DNA from 3 places in the Shewanella sp. Sh95 genome. Region 3 is predicted to be linked to each of the others. Evidence: predicted binding sites of a transcription regulator. Region 3 holds the regulator's gene; each other region holds the start of a gene.
The links. The regulator sigma-54, encoded in region 3, starts transcription at its own class of promoters, with help from an activator protein. The targets are predictions, from matches to a motif close to GTTGGCACGNNNNTNGNNT.

Region 1 (2,272 bases), on a different contig from region 3:
AACAGTGTGACATCCATGACGATTTATGACTCTCTGGGTGAGCCACATATCATGACGACCTATTTCGTCAAGCCAAATAATGGCTCATATAATGGTGAAAACAACTGGGTTGCATACTATGCCATTGATGGTAAACAAGTTGATATTTCTGGCCCTGCTGGTACATATCAGACTGACACCAATGGTGATGGCACTCCCGATGCCTCTGGCACAGCTCAAACGGCTGGCGGCTGGAAGGGATCGGTTCTGAAGTTTAATTCTGTCGGTGTGTATACTGGGAGTGATCCGGCAGTCGTTGCCACCGAAGCGCTAGGGGTTGGCGGCGCTGGTGTGTTAGGCCCTGGTGCTGATGGCACTCAAGCCGTGACTATTAAATTTAATGCACCAACCCAATATTCAGCTCCTTTTGCCGCCACTGAATTGTCACAGGACGGTACCACAGTAGGGCGTTTAACCAATGTCGAAATTGGTGAAGATGGTTTGATCACTGCCAGTTATTCCAATGGTTCAACAGTGCCATTAGCCCGCGTTGCTTTAGTTCGCTTTGCAAACGAGCAAGGTTTGACACAAGTGGGTAATACCTCGTGGAAAGCCAGTTTATCGTCAGGTCCTGCGCTGGCTGGTGAGCCTAACAGTGGTACGTTTGGTAGTCTCAGTTCTTCAGCGTTAGAGCAATCTAACATTGACTTGACGACTGAGCTGGTGGATTTGATTTCGGCACAACGTAACTTCCAAGCCAACTCACGTACGCTGGAAGTGAATAACACTCTGCAACAAACTGTTCTGCAAATTCGTTAAGTTAATCTTGCCTCTGCTAAGTGTTGCCGCAAGCGGCAACACTTAGCCTCTTTCTGTTGTGCATTCATTCGTTTATTAAAATCTCCTAATTTATCAGTTAACTAGCTGCTTATTTTATTGGCATGATGCTTGCTTTGCTATTGTCAGGTTGAAACTTTGACGGAGCAGTCTGTGGACAAATTCCTTTATATCTCCATGAGCGGCGCTAAGCAAAATATGAATGAGTTGGCGTTGCGTGCCAACAACTTAGCCAACGCAAATACCGATGGATTTAAGTCGGATATGGCGCAAGCCAGATCGATGCAAGCCTTTGGTGAAGGATTGCCGACAAGGGTCTTTGCCATGGTTGAAACCCCCTCCGCCAATTTTCGTTCGGGCCCGATTAAATCTACTGGACGCGATCTTGACGTTGCCATTAAAGGTGACGGTTGGTTTGCCGTGCAAGCACAGGATGGTAGTGAAGCTTATACCCGTTCTGGCAGTCTCAGTTTTGACTCAACAGGTTTATTGCATAACGACCGCGGTAATCCCGTGATGGGTGATGCCGGACCGATTGTGTTACCGCTGCCAATTGAAAAGGTCACTATTTCACAGGATGGGATTATCTCTGTTCGTCCTCAAGGTGCGACGACAGAAGTCGTCGAAGAGGTAGGAAGATTAAAGTTAGTAAACCCTGGCAATGCACAAATGATGCGCGGCGAGGATGGGTTGTTCCGTTTGGTATCCGGTGATCCGGCGCCTGCCGATCCCAGTGTATTTGTAGAAAGTGGTGCTGTAGAGGGCAGTAACGTCAACCCCGTAGATGAGATGGTGTCCTTAATCGACCTACAGCGACAATTTGAATTGCAAGTGAAGATGATGAAAACCGCGGAAGAAAATGACCGCGCTTCATCCTCATTAATGCGGATTAGTTAGGAGATAAATTATGCATCCAGCGTTATGGATTAGTAAAACTGGCTTAGACGCACAGCAAACCGATATTGCGGTGATTTCAAACAACGTCGCTAACGCCAGTACTGTGGGCTATAAAAAAAGCCGCGCGGTATTTGAAGACTTACTTTATCAAACTGTTAACCAAGCGGGTGGGATCAGCGCCTCTAACACTAAGTTGCCAAACGGTTTGAACATTGGTGCGGGTACCAAGGTGGTAGCCACCCAAAAAATGTTTACCCAAGGCAATATGCTGACCACGGATAACTCGCTCGATTTGATGATTGAAGGTCCTGGATTTTTCGAAGTGCAGCTCCCCGATGGGACTACGGCTTATACCCGTAATGGTCAATTTACCTTAGATGATACAGGGCAAATTGTCACGCCGGGTTCGGGTTATGTGTTGCAACCTGCGATCACTATTCCTGAGGATGCAACCAGTATTACGGTCTCTGCTGAAGGGGAAGTTTCGGTAAAAACACCAGGTGCGGCGGAAAACCAGGTCGTTGGGCAGCTCAGTATGACCGACTTTATTAACCCGTCG
Region 2 (2,272 bases), on a different contig from region 3:
GGCTGGGTAACAGTTCCAAAATAATCGATTCCTTCTTCATCATAGCTTGGGTCGATTGCCACCCCGTACCCAGCAACATTTTGAGCCGCCAGTGCCAATAGCGACCTTCTCCGAGTGGCACTTCTTGGGTGACAACGCAAGCAACTCCCACTAAATGAGCACCATCGAAGAGTCCGATTAAGGCCTGCTTTTGTTGCCATAGAGTATTGAGTTCTTCGCGAATTGCGGCGCGTAATTTTTGTTCGTAGGCAAATTTATCTGCGGTGGATAACGCATTAATAAAAAAGGGATCATCGTGATACGCATTGTAGATAATTGAAGCGGCCAAGCGTAAATCTTCTGCGGTGAGATAAACGGCACGATACTCATCCAAGGTTTTATTGTCCATTGTTAGAATTCCTTGATTTAGATCACACTCTTATGAGTCTTTATCAATGTATCAAGGAAACCCAAAAGTGCAAATTTTAATCATCGATTGCATTTCCTAAAGAGATGCATAACCTAGATAAAAAGCTAACCAAGGGAGAGATCGAATGGATACTACACCAATTGATTTAAGCCATCTATTTGAACAACTGGGATTAGAGAACCAACCCAATGCTATCGCGCATTTTATTGCTACTCACAAGCTAGCAGCGCAAATACATTTAACTGAAGCGCCTTTTTGGACACAAGCGCAAAAGAGTTTTCTCACCGAAGCCTTAGAGGCTGATGCACAATGGACCGAACTGATTGAGCAGCTTGATGCTCAGTTAAGAAAGCCCTAATTTTTTAGGGCGTTCAAGTGTATTTTGGGACAGTTGGGGTTAAATCTTTTGATACGCAGTGTCGCCCCAACCGACTAAAACATGGTTACTCAACACTACAGGCGTACATTCATCCTTAGTGGTTTTACCATCGCTATGGGAGTGCTGAGTGCGATAAAAGAGGACCAACACTTCTTTATCTGCTTGTCCTGCGCTTTGTTGTAAATAGGACTCGCTAAAGTCTGCTGCTCCCATTAGCGTCATCACTTGGTCTTTGCTCATGCCAAGGCTGAGCTTAGTCAGATTAGTGCGGTTTTTATCCTGTGTTTTTTCCCAAGATTCGCTGCTATCCCACTTAGATTCACCATCGCCGACATTGACCACACAACCGCTAAGACCTAAGCTTGCTAACCCTAAAAACGTGACCGCGATGAGTTTGCGATTAATATTTGCGTTCATATTATGACTTCCTGTGTACTTGTTATAAAAATTGTTAAAAAGCAAAATCAATGCCAAACAGCAATACATTGATTTATAAGAACTAAAATAACCACATCACAGTAAGTTAGTGAAAAACACGATATACATTAAGGAATTTCACTTATTATGAGTCCCATTGACCAAGTGTTAGCAGCAGCCTGCGCACTCGAAGCCAGCGGTAAAACCCCAAGCCTTGCCCTGATAAAAAGCCGCGTCGGTAACAAAATCCCCATGCCGCTGTTAATCCAAGGATTACAGCAGTTTAAATCGATACCCAAAGCCGAGCGGGAGCGTTTAGCGGCCCAATCACAGCCCGTGGTTGAAGAGACACATACCGCCGAAGCTTCGCCACTCACAGTCGCCACATTGGCGCAACAGTTAGCCCTGTTGCAACAAGGCATTGAACAAACCCTCGCGTTAAAAAACAACGAGATCATGCAACTCAGAAATGAACTTATCGAGCTGAAACAACGTGTCAGTCAACTCGAATCCCAAGGAAAATCCGCTTAATGTTTGTCACCGAATTGCGCTTTGAATGCTTTGCCGATACCACCATCAGTGCGGCAGAACGTGCCATCAATCAATTACTCGAAGCCTATCGCGCTAATGGCCAAATCCTCGGCCGCGAATTTGCCGTAGCCTTTAATGAGGGCGAATTTCGAGTACGCCTACTCACGCCGGAAAAAAACAGTTTGGCCCATCGTTACCACAGCCCTTGGGTGAAAAAAGCGCTGGCGGAATTAACCGAGGCTAAACTACTGGCGCCACGTGAAAAGTTTATCGGTCAGGATATTAATTCTGAGGTCAGTAATACTGAGCCACCCAGCTGGCAGCTGCTCTACACTAGCTATGTGCATATGTGTTCCCCCCTGCGTAGTGGTGATAACTTATTACCTATTCCGCTGTATCAAATCCCTGCGACCTTTAATGGCGATCATAAGCGAGTTATCCGCTGGCAAACCGAGTGGCAAGCCTGTGATGAGTTACAAATGGCGGCCGCCACTAAGGCAGAGTTTGCAGCGCTAGAAGAATTATCGAGCCCAAAC
Region 3 (2,272 bases):
TAATCGACCATGTGGAATGGCGATACCGTTACCTATACCTGTGCTACCCATCTTTTCGCGCGCCACGAGGCTTTCGAAGATCTCTTGAGATGAGAGGGTGGGGTACTGGGCAGCGGCTAAGTCGCTGATGAGTTCCAGTACCTTTTTCTTACTGCCCGGAGTGGCGCAGGTTGTGCACTCCGGCCGCAGTATGGTACGAAGTTCCATTGCTAGTGTTTTGTTAACTTCTCTTTGTGTTTAATAACCTGACGATCAAGTTTATCAATCAGGACGTCTATGGCAGCATACATATCTGCATGCTCTGAAGTCGCGAAGACTTCACCACCGGTGAGGTTGATTCTCGCTTCGGCAATCTGTTGCATTTTCTCAACATTGAGCACAACGTGCACATTATTGATCTGTTCGAAATGACGTTCAAGTTTTGAAAACTTTTCCTCAACATATGCCCGTAACGATTCAGTAATCTCGATATGGTGTCCACTTAGGTTTATTTGCATAGAAACGTCCTCCGATACTCACAATAGGCTATAAACTTTTACGCTGATTGGAAGGGGGAATAAGCATCGCTTCTCGGTACTTCGCAATGGTTCTGCGCGCAACGTTAATTCCCTGTTCTGCCAGAAGTTGAGCCATCTTGCTGTCGCTTAATGGTTTTTTCTGGTTTTCCGCTGCAACCAGTTTCTTAATGAAAGCTCTGATTGCTGTGGATGAGCACTCACCGCCATCATCCGTCCCGACGTGGCTTGAGAAGAAATATTTTAGTTCAAAAAGTCCTTTTGGGGTATGCATGTATTTTTGTGTGGTCACCCGTGAAATGGTGGACTCATGCATCTCTACCGCCTCGGCGATATCGTTTAGGACCATAGGTTTCATGGCTTCTTCACCGTATTCGAAGAAACCCTGTTGGTATTGCACTATGCAGTTTGCCACCTTGAGCAGCGTTTCGTTACGGCTTTCAAGGCTTTTGATAAACCACTTGGCTTCTTGCAAATGACCACGAATAAATTGGCTATCTGCTTGATTTTTTGAGCTACGCGCCATGGCTGCATATTGCTGATTTACGTTGATTTTTGGCATGCAGTCAGGGTTTAATTCGACCACCCAACGGCCGTTTTTCTTCGACACCGATACATCGGGGATCACATATTCTTCATCGACAGGGGTGATGAGTAAACCGGGACGAGGGTTCAAGGTTTGGATCAGCGCAATACTGTCCCTTAACTCGTCCTCTTTCAGTTTGGTCTTACGCATTAACAGCCTAAAGTCGCGAGCGGCGATCAGATCTAAATGATCTTTGATCAGCATGCGGGCGTTTTCGATGTGAGGGGTATCAGGCGAAAAATGAGATAGCTGGATCAGTAAACATTCGCTTAAATCCCTTGCCGCGACACCAACGGGGTCGAAATGTTGAATACGCTTGAGCACGGCTTCAACTTCGTCGAGTTCAATCTCGGGATTGCCCATGGCTTCGAGGATATCTTCAGTGCTTTGAGTGAGATAACCTTGATCGTCAATGGCATCAATAATCGCGGTGGCAATGGCTAAATCGGTTTCAGAGAAGGGTGTGAGGTTTTTTTGCCATTCTAAATGTTCGTACAACCCCTCGCTAGTTTCCCCTTGGAAGGGCATGTCATCTTCACGGCTGGCGCCAGAACCTGAGTTTGGCGATGCGGTAAAGACTTCATCCCAAGTGGTATCCATGGGTAACTCTTCGGGCAGAGATTCTTTGGTCAGCGACTCGGCAATGTCCACGGTGGAATTATCTTGTTCCTGTGGCTGGGCAGTCGTTTCGCTAAAGTCGGTATCGGCGATATCTTGCTTACGTTCGCTAGGCGCGTCAAATTGCTCCTCTTCCAGCTCGAGAAGAGGATTAGAGTCTAAGGCTTGCTGGATTTCTTGTTGCAGTTCCAATGACGACAGTTGCAGCAGGCGAATGGCCTGCTGAAGTTGTGGCGTCATGGTTAACTGTTGACCCAGTTTGAGCTGGAGTGACGCTTTCATGTTACCGCTGATCCCTAGGTTATTATTGTGAGTTTAGGTCGCTTGATATCATATGGATGGAGCCTAGCGCTCTCAAATTCAAGGCTTATTAGCTTTGTTTTAGTAACTATAGCCTGAATTGTTCACCTAAGTACACAGCCCTAACTTGCTGATTGTCTAAGATCTCTGCGGGTGTGCCCTCGGCAATAAGATTACCGTGACTCACAATGTAAGCATGTTCACAGACGTCTAAGGTCTCGCGCACATTGTGGTCAGTGATCAGTACTCCAAG

Region 1: the regulator sigma-54 is predicted to act here: its motif matches at 915-933, upstream of flgF (flagellar basal-body rod protein FlgF).
Region 2: the regulator sigma-54 is predicted to act here: its motif matches at 1,245-1,263, upstream of AEA42_RS19650 (DUF3192 domain-containing protein).

Annotation. Positions count from the first base shown of each region.
Region 1 is NZ_LGYY01000109.1:22,292-24,563, forward strand. It holds gene flgE (flagellar hook protein FlgE) at 1-798, shown strand, start outside; gene flgF (flagellar basal-body rod protein FlgF) at 970-1,713, shown strand; gene flgG (flagellar basal-body rod protein FlgG) at 1,724-2,272, shown strand, end outside.
Region 2 is NZ_LGYY01000264.1:35,683-37,954, forward strand. It holds gene AEA42_RS19640 (GNAT family N-acetyltransferase) at 1-388, opposite strand, end outside; gene AEA42_RS19645 (DUF2789 domain-containing protein) at 534-767, shown strand; gene AEA42_RS19650 (DUF3192 domain-containing protein) at 807-1,205, opposite strand; gene AEA42_RS19655 (hypothetical protein) at 1,353-1,736, shown strand; gene AEA42_RS19660 (Zn-ribbon-containing protein) at 1,736-2,272, shown strand, end outside.
Region 3 is NZ_LGYY01000201.1:3,751-6,022, forward strand. It holds gene ptsN (PTS IIA-like nitrogen regulatory protein PtsN) at 1-207, opposite strand, end outside; gene hpf (ribosome hibernation promoting factor) at 210-497, opposite strand; gene AEA42_RS14560 (RNA polymerase factor sigma-54) at 526-2,001, opposite strand; gene lptB (LPS export ABC transporter ATP-binding protein) at 2,108-2,272, opposite strand, start outside.